2 regions of the Lysinibacillus sp. FSL H8-0500 genome follow, and region 1 is predicted to be linked to the other one. Evidence: predicted binding sites of a transcription regulator. Region 1 holds the regulator's gene; the other holds the start of a gene.

Region 1 (15,329 bases):
TTTTGATTGATTTTCCAACATTTTTTGTAGCTTATCTATTTCAGGAGCAGGGTTTTTATGGAATGTTACAATGAATTTATGGGAAGTAAAAATATTAACCTCCTCCGCAGCTAATGTTTCTGCATTCAGGCGATGAATAACAAAAAAGTGAAAATCATCATAAAAATCGAGCTTCGGGCGCTGTAATCGCAGTAAGCAATCTTCAATCGCAAGTGGATGAAAATGGAAAAATGTATCTAGCAACGATTCTTCCTCAATGGTAGGGCAATTAAAATCAACCCAGTACCATTCAAATTCATGTTGTTCTATGATCTCCAAGGGGAAATCCTTCAATAGTTGTTGTTGTTTTGTAATTCCAATGGTGCGTATCACAGCATTCACCTCAAATTTTTTACTACAAAATCAGCCGTGGTGGGGATGGGGAGCTTGTTAAGATTTTTAGCCCCATGTGCCCTCTGTTTAGCTAGAACGGGTCCGCAGAAACCAACACGACTGTTATAAAATTTTAACGTTCTTTTTTAAAGCATACCCAACCACCAAACAAAGTAGTGGCAAAGAATCTCGAAGGTTTTGTAAAGCCTGCATGCTGAAGCAATGTTAAAATATCCTTTTCCGACATAAATGAAAGGGCACGGATAGATGTCTCCATATCTGCTACATCTTCAGCGGATAGCCTTGTCTGCTGTAACCAATAGGCACGCCATAAGTCAAATTGTAGCTCTGTTTCTAACGAGCCAGACTGTCCATATTTGGAGACAAGAACAAATGGTGCACCAGGCTTTAAATGATGTACTATTTGCTTTAAGGTAGAGAGCTTTTCTTCATAATCCTGAATAAAGTGAAGAACTAGTACACAGCTAGCTGCATCATATTGTATGGTTGGTAATGTTGTATTGAGTATGGTTCCTTGATGGAATGACAGAGTATTTGTTAGAGATTGTAAACGCTCCTTTGCTACACGGAGCATGGATTCAGATGGATCAATGCCTGTAAATGACCAGTGCGGTCGTTTTTCTGCAAGCTGTGAAATTTCATTGCCGCTTCCTGCTCCTACAATTAACAGCTCAGCTTTTTCAGGCAATGTGGAATAATAAAAAGTCTGTATTAAACGAAGCATTGCATCATAGCTTGGAAGTGTACGTCGAATGCCCTTTTCATATTCGTTTGCCAATGTGTTGTTAAATTCCATCTCACATCACTACCTTTCAAAAAAATTTTAAAAATCTCTTTTTACTATGAAACTATTAGGGGTATAGTTCCGTAAATAGTAGTACATAAAAACATAAACAGCCATAAAGAAAGGATTGATAGATATATGGAGAGTAAATGGTCTAAAGTCATCATACACGCAAGTGCGTTTTTTGCGCCATGGTTAGTACCAATTATTTTTTTCTTAATTAGTTCAGACGAGGAAGTAAAAGCGATTTCGATTCAGGCATTGTTATTCCAAATTGTGATGGGTGTTTTAATAGCGATTGCTGGTGTATTAAGCTTTGTTTTAATTGGACTTCCATTTTTACTGATTTTCGCAATTATGGTATTTATCGTACCAATTATTGGTATCGTGAAAGCATTGTCTGATGAGCCTTGGCGTTATCCAATTGTTGGTCGTTGGGTATAATTTTCATAAACGCAAGTATATGCTAGTTGCATATGCTTGCGTTTTTTTGATAACAAAAAGGGGTACAGTATGTGTGCAAGTAATTTATAAAGTACCCGTCCTATTAGCGAAAATGACATATTGTTTGACGCTTGAATAACTACTTTTATGACTTTTTATTTTTCTGTAGGCGAATTAATTGCAATTATTTTCAAGCGTTTTGTATAATATACTCAAAGAAAGTCAAAGATAGTCAAAGTCAGTGAAGTAAGCGAGGTGTATTCCTAAAATGCGTAATATATCAGACATCATAGAAGGTTACTTAAAGCAGGTACTTGAATTAGGTGGAGAAGGGCATATTGAAATAAAACGTAGTGAAATCGCTGATAAATTTCAATGTGTACCGTCACAAATAAATTATGTCATTAATACAAGATTTACTGCTGAACGGGGTTACCTTGTTGAGAGCAAACGTGGCGGTGGTGGATACATTCGAATTTTACGTGTCCGTGCGAATTCACAAATTGATTTAATTGACGATGTTCTTAAGCAAATTGAAGGTGGGGCATCGCAAACGATGGCAGAGGATTTAATCTATCGACTTATTGATGAGCAGGTAATTTCAAAACGAGAGGCGAAATTAATGTTAGCAGCAATTGATCGCTCAACAATCGATTTACATCTTCCTTTAAGAGATAGCATTCGAGCTAAAATCTTACGAGCGATGCTGACAACAATAAAATATGAACAACAGAAATCGTGAGGTGATGGAAATGATATGCGAACATTGTCAACAGCGTAATGCGACAGTTACTGTAACACAAGTTCAAAATGGGCAAAAGGTGGAGCACCATTATTGTGACGTCTGCGCCTCACAATTCCATCCATTTCATGCAGAGTTTAAGCAAGAGCCAGTATCGATTCAACAGCTATTGTCCAACTGGTTTGGCTCGCCGACATGGCAAAAGGTGGGGGAAAAACAGCAGGCACAACCGCCACAGCAAACATGCTCACAATGTGGATTTACTTATAAGCAATTTTTAAAAGAGGGGAAATTTGGCTGTCCGAACTGTTATGACATCTTTAGTGAGCATTTGCCGAAGCTCTTTAATCGTATACAGGCGGGACCGCAGCATATTGGAAAAATGCCTGGCGCTCACAGTAATGTATATGTTATTAAAAAGCAAATTGAGGATATTCGTAAACGTATGAAATTAGCGGTGGATGAAGAACAATTTGAGGAGGCAGCCAAGCTTCGGGATGAAGTGAGGGAGCTTGAGAAGCAACTACAATTTAAAGGTGGTGATGTGTCATGATGATTGAATCGTTTTTAGAGCATGCGACCCCGATGTGGATGTATGTTGAGGACGATTATTCAGATATAGTCATTAGTACACGAATTCGCCTTGCTCGAAATTTAGATGGCTATCGTTTCCCATTAGCATTTTCTGAGAATGAGGCATTGCAGGTGGAGCAGGCGGTTACACATGCTGTAAGTGATAGCCCAACGCTTCAAAATGATTATGCTTATTTTGCTATAAAGGATTTAACGCCTCTGCAGCGTCAAATTCTAGTAGAAAAGCATTTGATTAGTCCGCAGCTAGCTAAAAAAGAGCAAGTGGGCTCCATACTACTTTCAGAAGATGAATCCGTTAGCATTATGGTAAATGAAGAGGATCATTTACGCATCCAGTGTATGACAGCAAGTTTTCAATTGCAACGTGCCTATGAACAGGCAAATAAAATTGATCGTATTTTAGAAAAGGCGTTACCATATGCATTTCGAGATACCTTTGGTTATTTAACAAGCTGCCCAACAAATATCGGTACGGGTCTTCGAGCATCTGTGATGATGCATCTACCAGCACTTACACTCACTGGACAGATGAATCAAATTATTAATGCGATGACGCGTTTAGGCATGACGGTACGAGGGATATATGGTGAAGGAAGCGAAAATTTAGGTAATATTTATCAAGTGTCTAACCAAATTACGCTTGGCAAGACAGAAGAGGATATTTTAACAGATATACAAAGTGTCGCTGAAAAAATTATACAAAAAGAACGGCATGCAAGAGGTAAGTTGATGGAAAAAGCAGAACTTGCCTTAGAGGATCGTGTTTATCGAGCTTTAGGCACCCTTACACATGCAAGAATTTTAACAAGTGAGGAGGCAGCAACCTGTCTATCCAATGTCCGTTTAGGTGTAGATTTACAGTTGATTACAGGGATACAACCAACAACTTTAAATGAGTGTGTTGTAAGTATGCAGCCAGCATTTTTACAACATTATGCAGGTGAGGTATTGCCGCCTGCTGAACGCGACCGTGTAAGAGCAAAAATGCTTCGTGAAGTATTATTAGCTCAAAAATATACGAATAAGCCTATGAATGGTGAAAAGGGAGAGGATTTATATGATGTTTAATCGTTTTACACAACGCGCGCAAAAAGTATTACAGCTTGCTCAGGAAGAGGCTATTCGTTGGAAACACGAATCCATTGGCACAGAGCATATTTTATTAGGGCTTATACGTGAAGGCGGCGGTATTGCTGCAAAAGCGTTAGAAGCTATTGATATTAGTCCTCAAAGAATTGAAGCAGGTATTGAAGAATTAGTTGGCAAAGGTAAAGAGGACGTTGGACCAATTGTTCACTATACACCACGCGCTAAAAAAGTTATTGAGCTTTCAGTTGATGAATCACGTAAATTAGGTCATTCCTATATTGGTACAGAGCATTTATTATTAGCGTTGATTCGTGAAGGGGAAGGTGTAGCAGCTCGTGTCTTAAATAATGCAGGTGTGGGCTTAAATAAAGCTCGTCAGCAAGTATTATTGCTTTTAGGCAATAATGATAATGCACAATCTGGACAACAAGCGGCTCAGGCTGCTAATACACCAACACTAGATAGCTTGGCACGTGATTTAACACAAATTGCACGTGAAGGCTCTTTAGACCCTGTTATTGGTCGAAGCAAGGAAATTACTCGTGTTATCGAAGTATTATCGCGTCGTACAAAAAATAACCCTGTATTAATTGGTGAACCAGGTGTTGGTAAAACAGCGATTGCGGAAGGGCTAGCACAGCAAATTATTAATAATGAAGTACCAGAAACATTAAGAGACAAACGTGTAATGACATTGGATATGGGCACAGTCGTTGCAGGTACAAAATATCGTGGTGAATTTGAAGATCGCTTGAAAAAAGTAATGGATGAAATTCGCCAAGCAGGCAATATCATTTTATTTATCGATGAATTGCATACATTAATCGGTGCAGGTGGCGCAGAAGGTGCAATCGATGCATCCAATATTTTAAAACCATCGTTAGCACGTGGCGAACTGCAATGTATCGGTGCAACAACATTGGATGAATACCGTAAATATATTGAAAAGGATGCAGCTTTAGAGCGTCGTTTCCAGCCAATCCAAGTAGATGAGCCAACAGTAGAAGAGGCTATTCAAATTATTCAAGGCTTACGTGACCGTTATGAAGCGCATCATCGTGTGAAAATTACAGATGAAGCAATTGAAGCAGCAGCTAAAATGAGTGATCGCTATATTTCAGACCGCTTCTTACCAGATAAAGCAATTGACTTAATCGATGAAGCTGGCTCTAAAGTGCGCTTACGTTCATTTGCAGTGCCACCAAATTTAAAGGCACTTGAAGATAAGCTTGAAAATGTGCGCTCTGAAAAAAATGCTGCTGTATCAGGTCAAGAGTTTGAAAAAGCAGCATCATTAAGAGATACAGAGCAAAAGCTAAAAGATGAAATTGAAGCAACACGCAAAAATTGGAAGGAAGAGCAAGGGAAAGCTGAATCGCAAGTGACTGTAGATGATGTGGCAGCAGTTGTCTCAATGTGGACAGGAATTCCAGTATCGAAAATTGCCTCTGAAGAATCTGCAAAATTATTACACCTTGAAGAGGAGCTACACAAACGTGTTGTAGGGCAAGGAGAAGCGGTAGAAGCGATTTCTCGTGCGATTCGCCGTGCAAGAGCAGGCTTAAAAGATCCAAAACGCCCAATTGGTTCATTTATCTTCTTAGGACCTACAGGTGTTGGTAAAACAGAGCTGGCTAGAGCACTAGCTGAAGTAATGTTTGGTGATGAGGATGCAATGATTCGTGTGGATATGTCCGAGTACATGGAGAAACATTCGACTTCTCGCTTAGTAGGCTCACCTCCAGGCTATGTAGGCTTTGATGATGGGGGTCAATTAACAGAGAAAGTTCGCCGCAAACCATATTCTGTCGTGTTGTTAGATGAAATTGAAAAGGCACACCCTGATGTATTCAATATTCTATTACAAGTGCTTGAGGATGGTCGTTTAACAGATTCTAAGGGACGTGTAGTGGACTTCCGTAATACAGTGGTCATTATGACTTCGAACGTTGGTGCGGATGCTCTTAAATATCAAAAGAGCCTTGGCTTCAATGTGGGTAGTGCAGAATCTAAGCATAAAGACATGAAGGGTACAATGCTAGAAGAATTGAAAAAAGCATTCCGTCCAGAATTCTTAAACCGTATCGATGAAATGATTGTCTTCCACTCATTAGAAAAAGAGCATTTAAAAGAAATTATTGCAATGATGGGCAATGCACTAACAAAACGCTTGAAAGAGCAAGATATTTCGTTAGAGCTAACAGATGCAGCACTTGAAAAAATTGCTGAGGAAGGCTATGACCCTCAATATGGTGCTCGTCCACTACGTCGTGCATTACAAAAGCAAGTAGAGGATCGCTTATCGGAGGAATTACTAAAAGGTAATGTAGAAAAAGGAAATCAAGTTGTTATTGACTATGTAGATAATGAATTTATTGTAAAGAAAAAAGAGGGAGTTTCTATCTCTAAATAATTTCATGCAAAGACAGCGAGGCTTGAAGTGCCAAGCTGTCTTTTTTTCTGTACAATGAATATAAGAACAAATATTCGAGGTGAAGCAACTTGGCAAAGAAAAAAACGAAATTTATCTGTTCGGGCTGTGGCTATGAATCTGCAAAATGGATGGGAAGATGTCCAGGCTGTGGAGAATGGAATAAGATGGTGGAGGAAGTTGAGGTTGTGGCAAAAGGACCTCGTGGAGCATTCCAGCATTCCGCAACAGTGACCCAAAAGGCACTGCCCATTATTCAGGTCCAGGCCACGGAAGAGTCTCGTGTAGCAACGGAAATGAGCGAACTGAATCGTGTGCTAGGTGGAGGAATTGTGGCTGGCTCGTTAGTGTTAATTGGGGGTGATCCTGGGATTGGGAAATCAACGCTTTTATTACAAGTTTCAGCATTGCTCTCAAATAAAGGGCATCGTGTGCTTTATATTTCTGGAGAGGAATCAATTCGTCAGACAAAATTACGAGCAGAACGTTTAGGCGTAGTTTCTCAAGAGCTATATATCTATTCTGAAACGAATCTTGAATTTTTACATCAAACGATTGATGAGGTGCAGCCGAAATTTGTCATTGTTGATTCTATACAGACGATCTTTCATCCTGAAGTTACAAGCGCACCAGGGAGTGTTTCACAGGTACGAGAATGTACAGCTGAGCTAATGCGTATAGCCAAAACAAAGGGGATTGCTATCTTTTTAGTGGGGCATGTTACAAAAGAAGGACAAATTGCTGGACCACGTATTTTAGAGCATATGGTGGATACGGTATTGTATTTTGAAGGAGAAAGACATCATAATCATCGTATTTTACGGAGCCAAAAAAATCGCTTTGGCTCTACCAATGAAATTGCGATATTTGAGATGCTTCAGGGAGGTTTAAAGGAAGTGCTAAATCCTTCTGAGCTATTTTTACAGGAACGCTCACAGGGAGCTGCGGGGTCTACGATCGTGGCGTCAATGGAGGGGACAAGACCTATTCTTGTTGAAATTCAATCTTTAGTAACGCCTACAAGCTTTAATTATCCCAAACGTATGGCAACGGGTGTTGATCAAAATCGGGTGCAGTTGCTGATGGCGGTGCTTGAAAAGCGTATGGGGCTTATGCTGCAAGCGCAAGATGCATATATTAAAGTTGCTGGTGGTGTGAAATTGGATGAGCCCGCCATTGATTTAGCTGTGTTGACAAGTATTGTCTCGAGCTTTAAGGATCAAGCGGTACAAGCAACAGATTGTTTTATTGGAGAGGTCGGATTGACAGGAGAGGTACGTCGAGTCTCACGTATTGAGCAGCGTGTTATTGAAGCCGCGAAACTTGGATTTAAAAGGGCTTTTATTCCAGCATCTAATATCGGTGGATGGGATTTCCCCCAAGGTATTGAAATTGTAGGAGTAGAAACGATCAAGGATGCCTTAAAACTCTGCTTTAGAGAGCTATAAAGAAATCATACATGTTGGATAGTATTCTAACATGTATTTTCTTTCATTTTTGATCATCAAATCGGAAACTCAGGTAAAGGAATAGACGTCCTAGAAAATACCAGGCAATAGGAAGGAGGAAATCGTAACCGAAGCCAACTTAAAATAGAAGGTTAGTAAATTGTCTAAAGAGGTTGTGATGGCTGGCAAGACTGTTAAAAATAATGTTAATTTGCTGAGTTTATAAAGGATTTTCTACCATAAACTATGTATAATCTTAAATAACAATAGGAGGTGACAGCTTGTGAAAAAATTTGTACAAATTGCCTTTTTACTGATTGGAGGAGCATTAGGCCTTGTTTTCTTACCGCCATTATACGAATTGCTTCATTTATCATCTAATCCTTGGCTAGATAATCCTTATGTATCAGTAGCATTAGGGGCACTTTTGTTGTTTACATTATCATTTGCATTTTCAGATTATTTTGTGAAGCTCATTAGCTGGATGGAAGAGGTACTATTTAAAATTCCAGTCGGAGATTTATTATTTGGTACACTGGGTTTAATTATTGGGCTGATTGTAGCTTATTTTCTAGGTTTTGCTATAGGTAGTGTGCAAATACTTGGTATTACAGAGATAGTGCCCATTATTCTATCATTTGTATTAGGGTATCTAGGCTTCCGTATAGGCTTTAGAAAAAGGGATGAATTGATACAGCTTTTTACATTACGTGGCTCTAATGCAAAGAAAAAAGCTGCTGAAGATGCTGAGGTGCTGGAAGTACGAGGCAGCTATAAACTGCTGGATACAAGTGTTATTATCGATGGCCGTATTGCGGATATTTCTGAAACCGGCTTTATTGAAGGAGTTTTAGTGGTCCCACAGTTTGTACTCACAGAGCTTCAGCATATTGCGGATTCTTCTGATACATTAAAGCGTACAAGAGGACGTCGAGGTTTAGATATTTTAAGGAAATTACAAGATGAACGTCAGACACAAGTTGAGATTACAGATGAAGACTTTGAGGATGTGCAAGAGGTAGATTTGAAATTGGTAAAACTCGCAAAAAAAATGGGCAATGATACACAGATTGTCACAAATGATTTTAATCTTAATAAAGTGTGTGAGTTACATCATGTAAAGGTGTTAAATATTAATGATTTAGCAAATGCTGTAAAACCTGTAGTTATCCCTGGTGAGGATATGCAGGTTGTCGTGATTAAAGATGGGAAAGAGCATAATCAAGGTGTTGCCTATTTAGACGATGGAACGATGATTGTTGTAGAGGGTGGGCGCAGTTATATTGGGCAGGCGATTACAGTAACGGTCACAAGTGTACTGCAAACATCGGCAGGTCGGATGATATTTGCGAAGCCAAAGGACGATTAGGATGTGAAGAGATGCAATATGAAGTAGTTTTACCTGCTGCTGGTAGTGGCAAGCGTATGGGGGCAGGGCACAATAAATTATTTTTAAAGCTTTTAGAGAAGCCAATTCTTATCCACACACTAGAAGTATTTCAGCAGGATGCGCTGTGCACAGGTATTTGGTTAGCCGTGAAACCAGAGGAACGTCTATATATTCAAGCAATGCTACAAGAATACGGTATTACGAAAGTTAAGAGCTTACCTGATGGCGGTGCTGAACGACAGCATTCTGTTCATTCGTGTATGAAAGAAATGAAGCAGGTCGATATTGTACTTGTCCATGATGCAGCGCGCCCTTTTATTACACATGATATTATTGCTAACCTTGTCCGAAGTGCACACACATATGGTGCAGCGATCGCAGGTGTTCGAGCGAAAGATACCATGAAAAAGGTTCGCAATGGTGTTATTGAAGAAACAGTGGATCGTGATAGCCTATGGATGATTCAGACACCACAAGCCTTCCAATATGATTTAATTGTCGAGGCAGAGGATGTAGCTGAGAAGGTAGGTTTCCTTGGTACAGATGAAGCCATGCTTGTTGAACGTCTTGGACATGCAGTGCATATTGTAGAGAGCAGCTATGAAAACGTCAAAATGACGACACAAGAGGATTTAATATTCGGAGAAGCGATTTTGCATAAACGGGCTTTGGATCTGGCGTAGCTCATTGGAAATCCCATCGAAAAGTCGATTACATACAACTTTTCGATGGGATTTTATCATTTCTGTATATATTTCAATTCCTCTATAAAAGCACGACGTTTTGGATAGGTCTGTAACAGATCTTTAATAAGCTGCCCTGCTTCCACGCTATAGCCTGCTTGTCGCATTTTATTAATTGAATAGCAAACATCCTGATATCTTTTTCGATTAGAAGCTATTTTAGCTTCAGCAGTAATAGTATCAATAAATAGTGCACAGACCTCTTCATAATAAGATTCTTTGATATGAGGATAATACTGTATGATACGTTGCGGCTGTTCTTGGCAATAAGCTAGAATGCGTGCCGTGTGTTGTTCCTCTACAATTAATTTTGGATATAAATAGGAATTTATAAGATGATCTAATAACTCCTCTAAAGCTTCTGGCCATTGTTCAACAGTATAAAGAGCCTTTAATTCTCGATAAAAATCATAATCTCCATTTAATAATAGCTGTAAGGCCAATTGACGCATCTCTTCTGTATGTCCTAAATGCTTATGTGCAATAAAGGCATTGTTTTGCCACTTTCTTAAATTCTTTAAAGATAATTGATGTTGCTTCATTCCGTCTGTTGTTAAATGCAAAACTTTTTCATAATCCCCACGAGTCATAGCAGATTGAATAAGTTGATCACGCATTTCGGCGTTACTAATATGCTGTTCTAAAAATGCTTCTACCTCTTTTTGACTGTATTTTGTCTCTAATAAGTGCAGCTTAATTTGCAGGAGCCTATTGTTATGGCTAGACCCCACGGTGCCTTCTAGCGATTGCAGGAGCGTTTTAAACTGCTCTTCAATGGCATCATCTGCACAAAGAGGGATGCAAGCATGCAGTAGAGATATTCGATATTCTGCCCAATCTTCCAATATAGGCTGCATAGCTTTTTGAATGACAAGCTGATACACGTTTTCATATTGCCCCTTTGTCCAAATCTCAACACCGTCTTGAATAGCCCCATTAATCACTGCAATGCTATTATCAAGCGCTTGGCTAAAATCACCATAAAAGTCATCGCCATATTGTCCTGCTTCGATTGTGTATTGTAGACATAGAAAGCTTAGTTCAATAGCTGTTAGATAGTCGCCATTATCAAGCTGTTCCTCTGCCTGATGAATTGTTGTATAGATGCCTTTGAGTGCTTTTGTTGCTCGATGTTGTGGGATAAAGTTATCATGCCTGTCTTGCTCAGCTCGTAGATGATGGACAATTAATTTTTCTGAAGCTGCTATAATATCTGTCGGCTTCATTAAGTGTATTTCCAATTCTTTTAGAAATTGAGGCGTACTTTTGCCCACTGTTAAAATTAAGTTGATTAAATTCTCCTTTGATTGTGCTACTAACAATTGCTGTAATGTGGATTGCTGTTTCTGTGATACTAGAGGTGGCTTATTAAACTGCTCTTGTATGGTGTATAAAACAGCAACCATATGCTTACAATCATTATCATAAGGACAATCACAATCCACATAGGTAATATGACCGTTTTCTTCAATCTCTACATTTACAGTATAGAGCTCACTGCCTTCGACCTCTGCTTGCCAATTGTGTTCATCAATTGCGATAACATCAATAACATATTCATTGATAAAGTAATCGTAACCACGCTGCAAAATTATTTTATTAAAGTGCTTTTCAAAAGTATGAATGTTCATTGTGCCCCACCTATCATATTAGCGTTACAATAAGCATATCAAAAATGGCTAGAATGTTAACAATCATGTAATGAGAATTAGTCACAACACTTATTGCCTAGGAAATATGGTAAACTGTCTATACATAAAAAATCGTAAAGGTAGGTGAATGCTGCTACTAATAGGTGGCAGTATCATATGTTTCGAATTGGACAAGGTTTTGATGTACATGCATTTGAGGAAGGGCGTCCATTAATTATTGGAGGTATTACAATTCCGCATGAAAAAGGGCTTGTTGGCCACTCTGATGCAGATGTTTTATTACACACGGTTACAGATGCAGCACTAGGAGCAATTGGAGAAGGTGATATTGGTCGTCATTTTCCAGATACAGACCCTGCCTTTAAGGATGCGGATTCAGCCAAGTTATTAGAACATATTTGGAAGATTGTTGAGGATAAAGGCTATGTTCTCGGTAATATAGATTGTACAATTATGGCACAGCGTCCAAAAATGGCTCCATATATTGAGCAGATGAAAAATTGTATTGCGGAATTATTACACGCAGAGCCGTCACAGGTGAATGTAAAGGCAACGACAACGGAACAACTGGGCTTTACTGGACGTGAGGAAGGTATAGCAGCAATGGCTACCATCCTCTTGATTAAGAAATAAATAGGCAAGAACCTTGCTTTTATTTCCCGTAGCAGAATGGTAAAATAAACAAAGTCAATTTTTGATCGAAAATTTAGGAGGCTTTTAATTATGACGAAAGAAGTTCGTGTGCGCTACGCCCCATCTCCAACAGGTTATTTACATATTGGTGGAGCACGTACAGCATTATTCAATTATTTATATGCCAAACATCATAACGGTAAATTTATTGTACGTATTGAGGATACAGATATTGAACGTAATATAGAGGGCGGAGAGGCATCTCAGCTAGAAAACCTCAAGTGGCTAGGTATTGAATATGATGAGTCAATTGATATTGGTGGCCCTTATGCACCTTACCGACAAATGGAACGTCTCGATATTTACAAAGAGCATGCTGAGAAATTATTGGAGCAGGGCTTAGCTTATAAATGTTTCTGTTCTTCAGAAAAGCTTGAAGCATCTCGTGAAGAGCAAAAGGCTAGAGGTGTAGCAGCGCCTACTTATGATGGCACGTGTCGTCATCTATCAGCAGAGGAAGTTGCAGCGAAAGAGGCAGCAGGCGAGCCATACACAATTCGCATGCGTGTACCTGAGAATGTAACATATGATTTCGAAGATTTAGTGCGTGGACAAGTTACATTTGAGTCCAAAGATATTGGTGATTGGGTACTTGTAAAAGCAAATGGTATCCCGACATATAACTTTGCGGTTGTGTTGGATGATCACTTTATGGAAATTTCTCATGTTTTCCGTGGTGAAGAGCATTTATCGAATACACCAAAGCAAATAATGATTTTTGATGCATTTGGCTGGGAATACCCAACCTTTGGACATATGACACTAATTGTTAATGAAAACCGCAAAAAGTTATCAAAACGTGATGAATCAATTATTCAATTTGTTACACAATATAAAGATTTAGGCTATCTTCCTGAAGCAATGTTTAACTTCTTTGCATTGTTAGGCTGGTCTCCAGAAGGGGAAGAAGAAATTTTCTCAAAAGAAGAATTGATTAAACTATTTGATGAACAACGTCTATCTAAATCACCATCTATGTTCGATAAGCAAAAGTTAACATGGATGAATAATCAATATATTAAAAAATTGCCTTTAGAAGAGGTGGTAGCGTTGTCATTACCGCATTTACAAAAGGCTGGGTTATTGCCTGAGGAACTAACTACAAAGCAACATGCATGGGCAACAGATTTAATTGCACTTTATCATGATCAAATGAGCTTTGGTGCGGAGATTGTTGAATTATCAAGCCTATTCTTTAACGATCATATTGAATATGATGAAGAAGCAAAAGCCGTTTTAGCAGGTGAACAAGTACCTGAGGTTATGGCGGTATTTAAGGCACAGCTTGAAGAGTTAGACGAATTTACACCAGAAGCCATAAAAGCTGCTATCAAGGCTGTACAAAAAGCAACAGGCCATAAAGGGAAAAATTTATTTATGCCAATCCGTGTTGTAGCAACAGGGGAAACACATGGACCAGAGCTACCAAATGCAATTTGCTTAATTGGTAAAGAAAAAACGATTGATCGCGTAGAAAAGTTTGCACAATAAAGAGAACTTTATTGACAATTAATGCGTTCGTTGTAAAATGTATTTACATTGAAAAAAGCGTTGAGAAGGAGAAGTAAGTGGCGCATGCTCTCAAGAGAGGACCATCACCGGCTGAAAATGGTCTGAGCCTAGGCAAAACTGAAATGCACCTTTGAGCATAGAGCTGAACATATAGTAGGCTTTATCGAGTCGTTCCCGTTAAAGAACGTCCAGAGTGGAAGGTTTTTTGCCTTCAATCAGAGTGGAACCACGCAAATTAGGCGTCTCTGTCATTCCTTTTGGGGATGATAGGGGCGTTTTTTTATTTTACGAACATAAGGAGGTATAGAAATTTAAGTGATAAGATGCGTGGAGCATCTCAGGATTACCTGTAACTGATAGGGATGTGGTTGTTTTAAAAGAAGTACCACCCATACTACAGTTGTCAAATTCCTGATAAAATGGGGAGAAGGCTAGATCATCAGAATATGGTAGGTAGATTAGTAAAGAAATTAAATATTTAGAAGGAGAGGGGAACACAATGAGTATTCAAATTTTTAACTCATTAACAAGACAAAAGGAAACCTTTGTACCACTAGAAGAAGGCAAAGTGAAAATGTATGTTTGCGGGCCGACTGTCTATAACTATATCCATATTGGGAATTCTCGCCCTGTCATTGTCTATGATACAGTACGTCGATATTTCCAATATAAAGGCTATGATGTGAAGTTTGTCTCAAATTTTACAGATGTAGATGATAAAATTATTAAAGCAGCAAATGAGCTGGGCGAAGAAGTAAATGAATTAACAGAGCGTTTTATTGCTGCCTATTTTGAAGATGTGACAGCATTAGGCTGCAAAAAGGCAGATGTTCATCCACGCGTAACAGAGCATATGGATGATATTATTGAATTTATTAAAGTGTTAATTGCTAAAGGCTATGCGTATGAATCTGCTGGTGATGTCTATTACCGCACGCGTAAATTTGATGGTTATGGTAAATTATCACATCAATCAGTGGATGATTTAAAAATTGGCGCTCGTATTGAAGCGGGTGAGAAAAAAGACGACGCATTGGATTTTGCATTATGGAAAGCGGCTAAGCCGGGCGAAATTCGCTGGGAAAGCCCTTGGGGAGCGGGTCGTCCTGGCTGGCATATTGAATGCTCTGTCATGGCTCGTGAACATTTAGGAGATACTATCGATATTCATGCTGGCGGGCAGGATTTAACCTTCCCACATCATGAGAATGAGATTGCTCAATCAGAGGCACATAATGATAAAACATTTGCACGTTATTGGATGCATAATGGCTATATTAATATTGATAATGAAAAGATGTCTAAATCTCTTGGAAATTTTGTTTTGGTCAATGATATTCGTAAGCAAATTGATCCTCAAACGTTACGTTTCTTTATGCTTTCGGTTCATTATCGTCATCCAATTAACTTTGCA
Region 2 (15,329 bases), 860 kb from region 1:
TGAGAAAATTAATGCTTAAAGGGACTGCTCTTAAGAGAACAGCATCAGTTTTAATATGGTTTTAATATTACTGTAACTTGAATGACATATAAAAGGTGTATCATAAGAATTGTAATTAGCAATCCCCCTTTTATTTTGTTTTAGTAGGTTGTTTCCGCCTTAAGTAGGTGAGAGCAGCCTACTTTTTTTGTTAACTGTGCATAAATTGCTAGCTACTAAGATCACTTCATTTTTTTGATCACGGCAAGCGATCATCAGGTCTATCTACGAAAAGTTGTAAATGAGGACAAATCTTGTGTGGTCTTGTTATAATGAAGAGTAGAATGCAAAAGTGATTAGAGGTGTGCCTATGCAAAGAATTGCAAACTTAATTGCCGTAAAAAACGGTAAAGTATTATTACTTCAGAAACCAAGACGAGGCTGGTATGTCGCACCAGGCGGAAAAATGGAGAGCGGCGAATCCATCTATGAGGCAGCTGTCCGTGAGTTTCAAGAGGAGACCGATGTCACACCATTAGATGTACATTTAAAAGGTGTTTATACGATGGTGATTAAAGAAAATAATGATGTAGTGGACGAATGGATGCTTTACACATTTATTGCGAAAGATGTGGAAGGAATACCCCCTGTAGAAACACGAGAAGGTAAGCTTGCATGGCACCCCGTAGAGGATTTAGCGCATTTACCCATGGCAGAAGGAGATCGAACGAATTTACAATTTGCCGTTTCAGAATCGGGTATTCAGTATGGAACGTTTGACTATACAACAAATTTTGAATTGCTTCATCAGAAAATACAAATAACAAAAGAACAATAAAGGAGTTGCATAGCAGTGGTGGTTGAAGGCCAACAAAGTACACATGAATTGGTTATTATTACAGGGATGTCTGGAGCTGGAAAAACTGTAGCGATTCAAAGCTTTGAGGATTTAGGGTATTACTGTATTGATAATTTACCACCAGCGTTACTCACAACTTTTTTGACCTTGCTAAGGGATTCGGGAAAAAATAGCACACGTATTGCGGCTGTAATGGATATGCGCGGAGGGGATTTTTTTGATTCTCTTATTGGTGCATTAGACCATATACTAAAAGAGGGCGATATTATGGCTCGCATTTTATTTTTAGATGCAGATGACGCAACCTTAGTTAGACGCTATAAAGAGACAAGACGTGCCCATCCATTAGCGGTCGATGGTTTACCATTAGATGGCATTCAGCAAGAGCGTGCCCTTCTAGCTGAAATAAAGGGCCGTGCGAATTCTGTTTATAATACATCCAAAATGAAACCAAAGGAATTACGTGAAAAAATTGTTAAAGAATTTGCTAGTGAGGCAGATACTATTTTTTCTGTTAATGTAATGTCCTTTGGATTTAAGCATGGTATGCCGATTGATGCTGATTTAGTATTTGATGTTCGTTTTCTTAAAAACCCTTATTATGTGGAAGAATTGCGTTTCAAAACGGGCCTCCAAACAGAGGTATCCTCTTATGTATTGGCATTAGATGATACACAAACACTGATACAAAAATTAACCGACTTATTCGATTTTATTATTCCACTGTATCGGCAAGAAGGAAAATCTCAGCTTGTTATTGCTTTTGGTTGTACTGGGGGACAGCATCGCTCAGTGACATTAGCAGAATTCTTCGGGGCATATTTAGCTAACAAAGAAAATACGGTTATCACACATCGTGATATTCATCGTAGAAAGGATTGAGTGCATGGGAAAAAGGCAGACAAGGCTTGTAGTGATAGGGGGCGGCACAGGCCTTTCTACACTGCTTCGCGGTCTAAAGCACCACCCATTTGATATTACTGCTATTGTGACGGTTGCAGATAATGGAGGGTCTTCAGGACGCTTACGGGATGACTACGACATTCCACCACCTGGTGATGTTCGCAATGTGATTGCCGCATTATCAGATGTTGAACCACTTGTAGAGCAAATGTTTCAATATCGTTTTTCAGCATCGGAGGATTTACGTGGTCATTCATTAGGAAATCTAATGTTAACAGCATTGACGGATATTACAGGAGATTTTAACCATGCGATCAGCGAGATGGGGAAGGTGTTAAAAGTTCATGGCCGCGTTATACCAGCTGCAAATAAAAAAATAAATTTACATGCAGTGCTCGAGGATGGCTCCATTATTGAAGGGGAATCTAAAATTCCAACAGCAACAAAACGCATTGATCGTGTTTTTTTAGTACCTGAAAATGTGCAACCGCTACCAGAGGCAATTCGAGCAATTCAACGTGCAGATTATATTTTAATTGGCCCTGGCAGTCTATACACAAGTATTATTCCGAATCTACTTGTAAAGGAGATTGGGCAAGCGATTGTCAAAGCAAAAGGCAGAAAAATATATGTTTGCAATTTAATGACACAAAAAGGTGAAACGATTTCTTATACAGCAGGTGATCATGTGAAGGCGATTTACAAGCATGTCGGTGATGCCTTTATTGATTCCATTTTAGTGAATAATGAAGAACTCCCTTATCCTGTAAAAGAATTGTATAAAGAGGAAAGAGCCGAGCCCGTGACATTTGATGTTGTGAAGCTTGAAAGTATGGGATTAGAGGTTATTAAACGTGATATTGCCACAATACGATCAGATGGTACAGTTCGACATAATGCTACGAATGTTGCAGAATGGCTGGTGGATTATGCAGATATTTACAAACATAAAGTAAAAGACCAGTGCTAGAATTATACTGTATATATTGTATATGGTAAGAGGAACATATACATAGAAATTAGGATTGAAAGGAGGGGTGTGAAATGTCTTTTGCTTCTGAAACAAAAAAGGAATTAACCCAAGTGGAAGCGGACAATCATTGTATGAAAGCAGAGGTATCTGCTCTAATTCGTATGAATGGTTCATTATCCTTTGCGAATAAACAACTAAGCTTAGACGTGCAAACTGAAAACGCTGCAATTGCGAGAAGACTATATACGATTATGAAAAAGCTATATCCGTACAATGTAGAGTTACTGGTTCGTAAGAAAATGCGACTGAAAAAAAATAATGTATATATTTGCCGTGTAAGAGAAGGTGCACGTGAACTGTTAATTGATTTAGCAATCATCTCAGACGACTTTCAATTTAATCACACTATCTCCAAAAAGCTTATTAAAAAAAGTGGGCAAAAAAGAGCTTATTTAAGAGGCGCATTTTTAGCAGGGGGCTCTGTTAATAATCCAGAAACCTCGGCTTATCATTTAGAAATCTATTCTTTATATAAAGAACATGGCGAGGCATTAATGGATTTGATGAATGAATTTGATCTGAATGCCAAAACCATTGAACGCAAAAAAGGCTTTGTTACTTATTTAAAAGAAGCAGAAAAAATTTCAGATTTTCTGAATATTGTGGGTGCACATCAAGCCATGATGAAATTTGAGGATGTTCGTATATTGCGAGATATGCGGAATAGTGTGAATCGTATTGTGAACTGCGAAACAGCCAATTTGAACAAAACCATTGGTGCAGCCTTGCGTCAAGTAGAGAATATTCGATTTATTGAAAATGCAATTGGCCTCGATCAGCTACCAGAAAAGCTACGAGAAATAGCACGTCTTCGTGTAGAATATCAAGATGTTACATTAAAAGAGCTTGGTGAAATGGTATCAAGTGGGACCGTTAGTAAATCAGGTGTTAACCATCGCTTAAGAAAAATTGATGAGATTGCGGATGCTTTACGACGCGGTGAAAAAATAGGTGGTTAGGCTTTTATACTTTTTAGGTATGAATGTCATGCGTAATCGCTTATTGTTCTTTTGTTAGGAAGTAAGGTAAGATAAAACTAATAGATGAGCGGTAGTGAAAGGGAGTTTTGAGAATGGTTGAAAGAAAAGTCCAAGTCAAATTAAAATTAGGACTGCAAGCAAGGCAGGCAGCGCTATTTGTACAGGAAGCAAACCGCTTTAGTGCTGATATTTTCTTAGAAAAAGATGGAAAGAAGGTAAATGCTAAATCTATTATGGGTATTATGAGTTTAGCCATTGCCAAAGGGACAGAAATAACATTGAGCAGTGAGGGTAACGATGCTGAGCAAGCGGTTACAGCATTAGCAAAAATTATTGAAAGTGAAGTTTGATCATAGTTATTTTTAATTGAACATAAAAGGCATCACAGAACAACTCTGTGATGCCTTTTATGTTTATTTATTGTTACTGTGCATAATATGGTCGATTAAACCGTATTCTTTTGCACGTTCAGCCGTCATAAAGTTGTCGCGGTCTGTGTCGCGTGCAATGATCTCAAGTGGTTGCCCAGTGCGCTCAGATAGAATACCATTTAATTTTTCACGTAAGAATAAAATACGCTTTGCAGCAATTTCAATCTCTGTTGCTTGCCCTTGTGCACCGCCTAGTGGTTGGTGAATCATTACTTCAGCATTAGGCAATGCAAAGCGTTTACCAGGCTCACCAGCTGCAAGTAGGAAAGCACCCATTGATGCAGCCATACCAATACAAATTGTTTGGACCTGTGGCTTAATCAGTTGCATTGTGTCATAAATAGCCATACCAGCCGTAATGGATCCACCTGGAGAATTAATATAAAGAGAGATATCTTTATCTGGATCTTCAGCTTGTAGGAATAGAAGTTGTGCGACAATCGAGTTCGCAACATTGTCATCAATAGCACTTCCTAAAAGGATAATGCGGTCTTTAAGTAGTCGTGAATAAATGTCATATGCACGTTCACCACGGCTTGTTTGTTCAATAACTGTAGGAATTAAATTCATGTTAAATCCTCCTTAAAAAACTAAATTCGAATACCTTTGCTGAAAAATGCCATTGTTATTTCAGCTGTATCCTTATCATACACATTATAGTCAGGGAAGGTCAAATATTAACCCTGCTAAAGTAAAATTAATTCAAAAAAAAATAAATTGTTTTTGCATTCTATGGTTGAATTATAGGCGAGACGTTTGTATAATGATTAAGGTCATAAGTTTAAAGTACGTTACACTATTTTGCAGGTATGCTTCAAAAATGAGGGTTATCTACATCTTGCTTTTCGCAAGCCTAGAGTGAGTACTTTTTTTTTGTGTCTAATTGCCCTCGTGGTGTAATGGATAACACGCAAGATTCCGGTTCTTGCACTGGGGGTTCGATTCCCTCCGAGGGCGCCATTTTACTGATTATTGATAGACTGTTATAGCTCAATCTCCTAATAAGTAGTTTAGCAGCCTGCTTAGTGGAGATAGAGAGGAAAAATATCGGGAATATTGCTCTAGTTGGCATTATTCCCCTATTCCTTCCTTTCAAACCTTCAAGAAAGCAACAACTCCAAATTATTTTTTAGTGAACATACTGTACGTGAAGACTAGTAATAGTCAAAAAAAAGAATCCTATCTGAGGGGATTCTTTTTTTTTAGGGTAATAAATTCGAAAAATTGGGCGATAGAGCTTGAAAAGTGGGCAATAAAATTAGAGGATATTTTCATAAAACAGTCCATGGCGATGAGAGGTCGCCATGGACTGTTTTTTAATGAAGTGGATTGGATGTTGTTTCGTGTGCATTGAGCATGATTTGCATATCCTGTTGAGAATACTGAGGAACCTGATAATAACCATGTTTATTTTGATAAATCGATAGCTCATAGCCCATTTCGATACAGTTAGGAATGCTATCAGCCACAACACGGCGTACAACAGGGTTTGTTGTTTCCAAAGCAGCCGTAGTCATACATTTTGCCGCTCCTTTTTGCGCGCCCAGCAAGAAACCAGAAATCATTTCATCATTGATTTCATTCGCATTTTGCATAGGCTTTTTCGGTTGACCAGGCGTCATGCCGTATTTGAAATTATTTCCTGTCTCCATTTGGTAGCGCCCTGTAGGAACAGCTGGGTCATGACCTGTTTTAAAAGATTCGACAATTGTGTTATACATGCCTAATGTAAAATTGTATTGACGATCTAAAATGCTTAATAATTCAGGGTCCTTTATATGCGGACGTAAAATAATGGCTTGGTTCATACCAGCCGTAATCTCACCAATTGTTTCATGCATATCCATCATTTCGTGACCACCATGATTTAGGCTCTGCTGTTGATTGAAATTGTTTTGATTGGATGATTCGTTATAAAACGATTGTGACAAAAGAAACGCCTCCTCAATGTTATTTTGTTGCAGTATTTAGTATGTCAGCTTACGTTAATTTCATACGTCATAAATGTCAATTCATTGGATTTGTTTTTATGGAGGAAAAGGAAATTGTCATAGAATACTATCAATTATTGACAATAGTTTGAGAGTTGTTATAATTTATATATATCGAAATTCGATATAACGCAAACTGATACAAGGAGGAATCATTTTGAAAAAAAGATTTTTATCAACATCATTGGCGATTATTTTAACAACATCTGCTGTCCTTCCTGCAACCATACAAGAGGTACAAGCTACTAATGAGGCACATGGTGTAGTTATTGCACAAGAGGAACGGTTATCAGCACAGGAATTTTTAAATTTAGCCGTAACAACTTTAACATTCCAACATGGATCAGATTCAATGCGTCAGCAAATTATAGATAACTGGGTAAAGGCTGAGGAGCTTACAGATTTAGCTGTAGCCATTAGCCGGGATGAAGCAGCCCGTATTTTAGTAAGAGCTTTAAATAAAGAAGAGCAAGAAGCATCACTTGCAGCCTATTGGGAAAAAGCAAATAAGCTTGGCTTATGGAATGGTGTCTCCATTAATAATGAATTTATTTCAAAACAGGATGCAAATAAAATTTTAAGCAATGCTAAAAATATTAAAAATGCTACAAATAACGAAGGCGTTTCAGAAATCTCTGTAGAAGATTTTATGAAAAACCCTGGGAATTTTGGCTATGAGCTTTCACCTGATGGCAATTATATTACGTTTTCCTCTGCATGGGAAAATCGCTTCAATGTATTCGTGAAAAAGATGAGTGATGATAGTGAGCCAGTTCGTGTTTCCAACTCAACAGACCGTGATATTGCAGGATTCTTTTGGAAGGACGATACATTACTTTATTTAAAGGATAATGGGGGCGATGAAAACTATCATATTTATTCAACAACATTTAATGGTGCTAAGGAACAAGATTTAACACCTTATCCAAATGTAACAGTAGGGATATTAAGTGGTCTTCAAGGTGTTAAAGATGAAATTCTGATTATGATGAATAAAGAGGATGCAACCGTTTTTGATGTGTATAAGCTAAATGTTAAGACGGGCGAAACAACGCATGTTGCTAAAAACCCAGGAAATATTGCAGACTGGTTAGCCGATCGCAATGGAGAAGTGCGCATTGCTGTAGCTTCTGACGGTGTAGAAGGAACTGTTCTTTACCGCGATTCTGAGCAGGACGAATTTAAACCATTTATTGAAATCGAAGCAGGCGATGACGTGAGGCCCTTAGCTTTCTCAAAAGATAATCAATATATTTATGCTACATCGAACAAAGGTAGAGATAAAGTAGAAGTGGTGAAGTATGATTTAGAAGGTAATGAAGAAGTGATTATGTCCAATGAAGAAGTCGATGTTGCAGGCGTGTTATATAGTGCTGAGCAAGACAAGATATTATATGGTGCATATATTACTGATAAACCGCATTATCAATTTTTTGACGAAGACTTTGAACAGCTCTTCCGTAAAATTCAAGACAAGCTTGGTGTTCATGAGAGTGAATTAGGCATTAATGATTACAATAAAGAGATGACAAAATTTATTGTTAGCATTTCAAGTGACACAGTCTATGGAAAGTATTATTACTATGACTCAACAACAGATGAACTAACAGAGCTAGCAGCATTAAGTCCTTGGCTAAATCCTGAAGAACTAGCTGAGATGCATCCAATTTCTTATAAGAGTCGAGATGGTTTAACAATCAATGGTTATTTAACATTGCCGAAAAACAAAGAGGCAAAAAATCTACCGCTTATTGTCAATCCACATGGTGGACCATGGGCTCGTGATATGTGGGGCTTTAATCCAGAAGTGCAGCTCTTAGCAAACCGTGGCTATGCTGTATTACAAGTAAATTTCCGTTCTTCTACTGGTTATGGCAAGGAATTCCTACAGGCTGGTAATAAGCAATGGGGTCTAAAAATTCAAGATGATATTACAGATGGTGTGCAATGGGCGATTGATCAAGGCATTGCAGACCCTGAGCGTATTGGTATTTATGGTGCATCATTTGGTGGCTATGCGACATTAGCTGGGATTACGTATACGCCAGATTTATATGCAGCAGCAGTGGATTACGTAGGTGTATCGAACATCTTTACATTACTTGATACGATTCCGCCATATTGGGAAACAATGCGTAATATGTTTTATGAGCGAGTAGGTCATCCAGAGAAAGATAAAGAATTATTAACAGCTGCCTCACCTGTCTTCCATGCAGATCAAATTAAAACGCCATTATTTGTTGCTCAAGGTGCGAATGATCCACGTGTTAATAAAGCAGAATCCGATCAAATTGTGGAAGCCTTACGCGCTAGAGGTGTAGATGTAGAGTATATGTTAAAGGATAATGAAGGACATGGCTTCGCAAATGAAGAAAACAGAATTGAATTTTATAATGCTATGATAAAATTCCTTGATACACATTTAAAATAATCTAAACAAAAAGGCATTGCTGTGTAGTAGACCTACACGCAATGCCTTTTATAATAGATGCTGGACATTTTTATAGCTACTTTTATGGCGTTCCAATAATGAAAGACAGTAGACTAATTCTTTAATCCCTTCTTCAATAAGATGTTCATCAACCTGGGAGATACTTAAACGAATCAGATGATCCTGTTGATAGGCTGGCAAAAACATTCTGGCAGCATCATCCATCCATATATTTTTTTCGTGTAATAAATGAACAAGTTGCTTAGCACTTATATGCGCTGGCAGCAGGATAGAAAGATAAAATCCAGAAGTCGGCCTCGTAAAAAAAGTATGGTTAGGTAGCAATGCTTCACAGGCTATCTGTAGAGTGTTCATTTTTCTACTATATAGCTCTTTTATCGCTTTAATATGGCTGTTAAACATACCACTTTTTAAATAAATATCTAACGCCCCCTGTGAAAGCACAGAGCTATTGAAATCAGCACTAAACTTATAGCGGGAAAAATCATTAATCATTAAAGCTGGAAGTACAACTACGCCTACTCGTAAGCCAGGTAAAAATACCTTTGAAAAGCTTTTAATATAAATCACTCTGCCAGAAGGATTATAAGCAAATAATGGATCGGATTTTGTGTTTGGATCTAAATCCCCTAAAAAATCATCCTCCACAATATAAACATCATACTTTTCAGCAAGCTCTACAATGCGTTTTTTCTCATCATTTGTATAGCTATGGCCAAGCGGATTATGAAATCTCGGTACAATATAGAAAAATTTTATAGCATTGTTGCGAAAAATATATTCTAGCTGCTCTAAATCAATGCCCTCCATTGTTAGATCAATGCCAAACGTAGTAGCTTGCTGAAGACGGACAGACTCGATAAAGCCAAAATAGGTAGGTTGCTCAACTAATATATTGTGTTTGCCGTTTGGGAAGGGCATTGATGCTAATAAATGCAGTGCTTGCTGAGAGCCTGACACAATAAAGAGTCGCTCTGGATTAGTAAAGACCTGCAAGCCTTGCAAATACTTTACTAATTGTACACGAAGAGAATAAAACCCCTGCTGATCATTATAACTAAATAATTCTTCTTTATAGATATCAACGGCTTGGTTTATACAATGCTGAAATTCTATATACGGCATAATGCGTTTATCTGGTCCAGCAGACAAAAAATCAATGATATGTGGCTGTGTGCTAGGCTGTGTAGCTTTATTGACGACGTAATAGCCACTTTTGGGGATAGAAAAAATAAGATGCTCTTTTTCTAGCTCATGATAGGCTCGGATCACTGTATTTTTACTGCATGAAAATTGCTGAGCTAATTGTCTCACGGATGGTAGCTTGCTACCTGTAGCCAATATGCCCTTCGCAAGTTGTGTCTTAATATCCTGAATAATTTCTAAATATTTGCTCTGCAATAAGGCTCTCTCCTTTAACTGTACCAGGACAGTTGATAGAAAATTCTATTTATTTTCGATATAGCTCCTTTTACTATTGAGTATACCAGGGACAGATGGTATGGAAAATAGGAGGTTGGGAACAATGCAGGAACAAAAAAAAGAAAAAGTAGGGTTACTGTTAGGATTACTAGGGGTTATTTGCTTTAGTTTAACATTGCCAGCAACGAGTGTAGCTGTACCCTATTTTGGCGCAACCATTGTAGGCTTAGGAAGAGTCGTGCTGGCAGCAATAATTGTAGCGATTGTATTACTTGTTAGAAAAGAAAAATTACCTACTGCTCGTCAATTTAAAAGCTTATTACTTGTATCGTTTGGGGCAGTATTAGGGTTTCCTTTATTGACTTCTTGGGCGATGGTTAGCTTACCGGTTTCCCATGGTGCTATAGAATTAGCGCTTTTACCTCTAGCAACAGTAGGCTTTGCCATCATGCGAGCAGGAGAGCGACCTTCCATGAAGTTTTGGCTTTCTAGTGTTACAGGTGCGATAGCAGTTATTGTTTATGCGGTTTATCTTGGACTAGGACAATTACATTTAGCTGATTTAGCATTATTAGTGGCAGTGTTCATATTAGGCCTTAGCTATGCAGAGGGTGGTCAACTAGCGAAGGAATTAGGGAGCTGGCAAGTGATTGCCTGGGCTATTCTAATCGCTGCACCATTCTTTGTTATTCCAGTTTTCTTACAATTCTCAACTGAGATGATTCATGCTCCTATAACAGCATGGATAAGCTTGTTATATTTAGCTGCTGTTAGTCAATTTTTAGCCTATGTAGCATGGTATAGTGGTATGGCATTAGGGGGCATTGCAAGAATAAGTCAAATTCAATATTTACAGCCATTTTTAATGATACTTTTTGCCACACTATTTTTAGGCGAATCCATTACTTGGTTTACGGTGGCTGTAGCCATTATTGTGGTGACATCGGTGATTATTGGCAAAAATACGGCCGTTACAAAAACACAGACTACGGCTGTACCATCAAAAGCTCTGAATAAGTAAGGACATGGCTCTTCCTTTATAATAAAAGAAGGAGGTGCTAGCAATGCTGGTAAAGTTTTTTAGTCGGGCGAATTGTCCATTATGTGTCGAGGGCTTACATACACTAAAGCTTGTACAGGAGGATATACCATTCGACATTGAGGTCATTGATATTGAATTAGATGATCGTATCCATGAAAAATATATGCTGATGATCCCTGTAGTTGAGCTGGGCGATCAAGTCATTCAGTACGGTAAGCTGGATTATGCCACATTGATGGAGTATTTAAGTGAGGCATAGTCCATCTAGGAGGGCTATTATTCGCTGTCATTCACACAATTCACAAATTGTTCAATGAAAGCGTTTTGAATTTGAACAGTTTGTGAAGACCTTCACATTGGGCTTCCTTTTCCAAAAAATCGGCGTAGAATAAGAATCAAGCAAGAAGTTGTTATAAAACAGTCGGTGAAAATTATTATAGATTTTGGAAGTTGTTATACTACAAAAACAATGTTGAAGGGAGATTTTACAATGTGGGTTATTACAGTATTTGAGAAGAAGGATGTTCGTATTTTTGAATTTACAAATAAAGGTGAAGCAACAAAAGCGTTAGAAGGATTTAAGAAAAACGCAATTTTATCCTTTACAAAATAAGCAAATCAAAGCCTCGTAGTGTTTTCAACGCTGCAAGGCTTTTTTTTTACAATAATTTTGAATCTACTTGCTCTTTCAAATAAAGCATATTATAATTAAAGTGTAAGTGGGACATAATTTAAAATAGTGGGACTAAAAATATCCCATTATGATAAAAAAGGGAGTAGATAAATATGTTAACTGTTCCTGAGGCACAGCAAAGGCTACTTCCTGAAATGTATCCGCTTCTGCAATTGAGATATCGAATTTTACAAACCGTTCAACTTATGCAGCCTATCGGACGTCGTACTCTCGCAGACACCTTAAAAATGACGGAGCGAGAAATACGTAAAGAAACGGATATTTTACGTGAACAAGGGTTATTAGATTCACAAAAATCGGGTATGGTATGTACAGATGATGGTGAAGTAGTAATTGAAAAATTAAGAGCACTTGTTTATGAATGGTCGGGTCTAACCCAGCTAGCGAAACAGCTCGAAACGCATTTTGGTATACAACGTGTAGTTGTTGTGCCAGGTGATTACAACGAGGACGATACGATATTGTCCTTGCTTGGCAAAGAAGCGGCGTTACAATTTATGTCAACAGCTTTTGAAGGACAGGTAGTAGCCGTCACAGGCGGGAAATCAGTAGCATCTCTTGCGCAATTTCTTCACCCATTAGAAACAACAAAAGATATCACATTTGTTGCTGCACGCGGGGGCATTGGACATGATATGCAAATGCAAGCAAACACACTTGTTGCAACATTTGCCATGCAGATGGAGGCGCAGTACCGTACATTATTTTTACCTGAGTATTTAAGTGAGCAGGCTTATCAAGCATTGTTAACAGAGCCGATGGTAACAGAAATGATGACGTTTTATGATCATGCAGATTGTGTCATTCATGGAATTGGCTCTGCAGAGGAAATGGCGATTCGCCGTAATTCTTCTCCTGAGGATTTACGAATTTTAGAGGAGAAGGGCGCTGTCAGTGAAGCGTTTGGTTATTACTTTAATACTGAGGGAGAGATGGTACATCGGATACGTACGATTGGCATTCAGCTTGAACAGGTGAAAAACAGTCAACAAGTGATTGCAGTAGCAGCAGGAAGACAAAAAGTCAATGCCATGCTTTCTTATTTTAAGGTAGCACCAAAGCAAACAATATTTATCACAGATGAAGCGGCTGCAAAAGCTATTGCTGCTCGTTTACCAGCTAGTGAAAATAGTTATTTTGAATAACCAGATAAAACCAGTCACTCATTTTCAGAAGTGCCATAGCATTTTTTGAATGAGCATAAATTAACTTTGATGTCTCTCTTACTTGAGACATATACTACACATTATTGGAGGAATTAACAATGGCATTAAAATTAGCGATTAATGGATTTGGACGTATTGGACGTTTAGTATTTCGTGAGGCAATGGAGCATAATGAAATTGAAGTAGTAGCTGTCAACGATTTAACGGATGCTGGTCAACTTGCACATTTATTGAAATATGATTCAGTACACGGTATCTATGATGCTGAAGTCAATGCAGATGAAGATTCTTTCGTAGTAAATGGCAAACGCGTAAAAGTATACGCTGAAAAAGACCCAGCACAATTGCCTTGGGGCGAACTAGATGTAGATGTAGTGCTTGAATGTACTGGCCGCTTCCGCTCAATGGAAGAGGTAGGCAAACATGTAGAGGCAGGCGCGAAAAAAGCAATTCTTTCTGCACCAGCGAAAGGCGCGATGCCAACATTTGTAATGGGTGTAAACCATACAGACTACAACCCAGCAACGGATAATGTAATTTCAAATGCTTCTTGTACAACAAACTGTCTTGCACCAGTAGCAAAAATATTAGATGAAAAATTTGGCATTGAGCGCGGTATGATGACAACAATTCACTCTTATACAAATGACCAACGAATCCTAGACTTCCCACACTCAGATCCACGTCGTGCGCGTGCTGGAGCGGTATCTATGATTCCAACAACAACAGGTGCAGCTGTAGCTGTCTCAAAGGTATTACCACAATTAAAAGGGAAGTTAGACGGCTTCTCTATGCGTGTCCCAACACCTAACGTTTCATGTGTAGACTTAGTGGTAGAGCTAAAAGAAGAAGTAACAAAAGAATCCATTAACGCAGCCTTAAAAGAAGCTTCTGAAAATGAACTTAAAGGTATTCTTGGTTACAATGAGCTACCATTAGTATCAATTGATTACAATGGTAACCATCACTCATCAACTGTAGATGGTCTTTCTACAATGGTGTTAGAAAATAAAATGGTAAAAGTTCTTGCTTGGTATGATAATGAAATTGGTTACTCTACTCGCTTAATGGACTTAGCTTTATACATTGCAGATCAAGGCTTAAACAATAAATAAGCATCACATTTCAACACTTTTCGCAATAAGTGTGACATAATACTACTTTTATGTACAAAAAGTATAGCCTTTATAATATCTAATCGATATAATATACAAGGGTAAAGGGAGTAAGGGAATTTACCCTTACTCCCTTTTTAGTAATTACAAGACATCAATCGTAACTTTTGCTACTATAAAAGCAAGTATAAGGGTTCATGATCAAAAGCTGGAGATTGACGTTACTTTTTGACAATGTACCAAAAAATACCTTGATAAAACACTAACAAGCTTTGAAGGGAGTTTCTTCATGTTAAATAAGAAGACAATGACAGATATTGATGTAAAAGGTCAACGCGTTTTTGTGCGTGTAGATTTTAATGTACCGATGGCAGACGGCACTATTACGGATGAAACACGTATTCGTGCAGCAATCCCTACAATTGAGTATTTAGTAGAGCAAGGTGCTAAAGTGATTTTAGCCTCACACTTAGGTCGTCCAAAGGGTGAAGTAAAAGAGGATATGCGCTTAACAGCCGTTGGTATCCGCTTAGCTGAGTTAATCGGTAAGCCTGTGACAAAGCTGGATGAATCAATTGGACAAGAGGTAGAGCAAGCGATTGCCAATATGCAAAATGGTGACATTGTGTTACTTGAAAACGTGCGCTTCCATGCAGGTGAGGAAAAAAATGATCCAGCATTAGCACAGCAATTTGCACAACTAGCTGATATCTATGTCAACGATGCTTTCGGTGCAGCTCACCGTGCACATGCTTCTACTGAAGGAATTGCTAAGCATATTCCAGCAGTCTCAGGCTTCCTTATGCAAAAGGAGTTAGATGTACTTGGAAAAGCATTGTCAAACCCTGAGCGTCCATTTACAGCAATTATTGGAGGAGCCAAAGTAAAGGATAAAATCGGTGTTATTGAGAACCTCTTAGAAAAAGTAGATCACTTAATTATTGGTGGTGGCTTATCGTATACATTCATCAAGGCACAAGGTTATGATATTGGTAAATCTTTGTTAGAGGAAGATAAAATTGAGTTAGCAAAATCCTTTATTGATAAAGCACAAGCAAAAGGCGTACAACTACATATGCCAATCGATGCGGTTGTAGCAAATGAATTTTCACAAGATGCCGAAACGCAAGTTGTCGATATAGACGCTATTCCAGCTGATTGGATGGGACTTGATATTGGACCTAAAACTGCTGCTCACTTTGCAGATGTTATTCAAAACTCTAAGCTAATTATTTGGAATGGACCAATGGGTGTCTTTGAAA

Evidence for each region. Region 1 encodes CtsR, which represses protease genes until heat stress. Its sites were predicted from a motif close to ATGGTCAATAAAGGTCAAACA; they were not measured.
Region 2: the regulator CtsR is predicted to act here: its motif matches at 4,842-4,862, upstream of clpP (ATP-dependent Clp endopeptidase proteolytic subunit ClpP).

What each region holds. Positions count from the first base shown of each region.
Region 1 covers NZ_CP150292.1:4,664,859-4,680,187, reverse strand. Annotated here, with positions in the region: gene corA (magnesium/cobalt transporter CorA) at 1-372, opposite strand, end outside; gene MHB44_RS22585 (class I SAM-dependent methyltransferase) at 506-1,189, opposite strand; gene MHB44_RS22580 (DUF4870 domain-containing protein) at 1,316-1,621, shown strand; gene MHB44_RS22575 (CtsR family transcriptional regulator) at 1,890-2,363, shown strand; gene MHB44_RS22570 (UvrB/UvrC motif-containing protein) at 2,374-2,916, shown strand; gene MHB44_RS22565 (protein arginine kinase) at 2,913-4,025, shown strand; gene MHB44_RS22560 (ATP-dependent Clp protease ATP-binding subunit) at 4,015-6,459, shown strand; gene radA (DNA repair protein RadA) at 6,549-7,925, shown strand; gene MHB44_RS22550 (PIN/TRAM domain-containing protein) at 8,209-9,294, shown strand; gene ispD (2-C-methyl-D-erythritol 4-phosphate cytidylyltransferase) at 9,306-9,998, shown strand; gene MHB44_RS22540 (SWIM zinc finger family protein) at 10,055-11,689, opposite strand; gene ispF (2-C-methyl-D-erythritol 2,4-cyclodiphosphate synthase) at 11,867-12,343, shown strand; gene gltX (glutamate--tRNA ligase) at 12,434-13,894, shown strand; T-box leader at 13,946-14,165, shown strand; gene cysS (cysteine--tRNA ligase) at 14,415-15,329, shown strand, end outside.
Region 2 covers NZ_CP150292.1:3,805,283-3,820,611, reverse strand. Annotated here, with positions in the region: gene trxB (thioredoxin-disulfide reductase) at 1-19, shown strand, start outside; gene MHB44_RS18235 (8-oxo-dGTP diphosphatase) at 350-817, shown strand; gene rapZ (RNase adapter RapZ) at 833-1,720, shown strand; gene MHB44_RS18225 (YvcK family protein) at 1,725-2,711, shown strand; gene whiA (DNA-binding protein WhiA) at 2,786-3,733, shown strand; gene MHB44_RS18215 (HPr family phosphocarrier protein) at 3,847-4,104, shown strand; gene clpP (ATP-dependent Clp endopeptidase proteolytic subunit ClpP) at 4,168-4,755, opposite strand; tRNA gene MHB44_RS18205 (tRNA-Arg) at 5,071-5,145, shown strand; gene MHB44_RS18200 (spore coat protein) at 5,502-6,116, opposite strand; gene MHB44_RS18195 (S9 family peptidase) at 6,334-8,607, shown strand; gene MHB44_RS18190 (PLP-dependent aminotransferase family protein) at 8,656-10,029, opposite strand; gene MHB44_RS18185 (DMT family transporter) at 10,154-11,071, shown strand; gene MHB44_RS18180 (glutaredoxin family protein) at 11,115-11,351, shown strand; gene MHB44_RS18175 (hypothetical protein) at 11,583-11,705, shown strand; gene MHB44_RS18170 (sugar-binding domain-containing protein) at 11,879-12,931, shown strand; gene gap (type I glyceraldehyde-3-phosphate dehydrogenase) at 13,051-14,067, shown strand; gene MHB44_RS18160 (phosphoglycerate kinase) at 14,357-15,329, shown strand, end outside.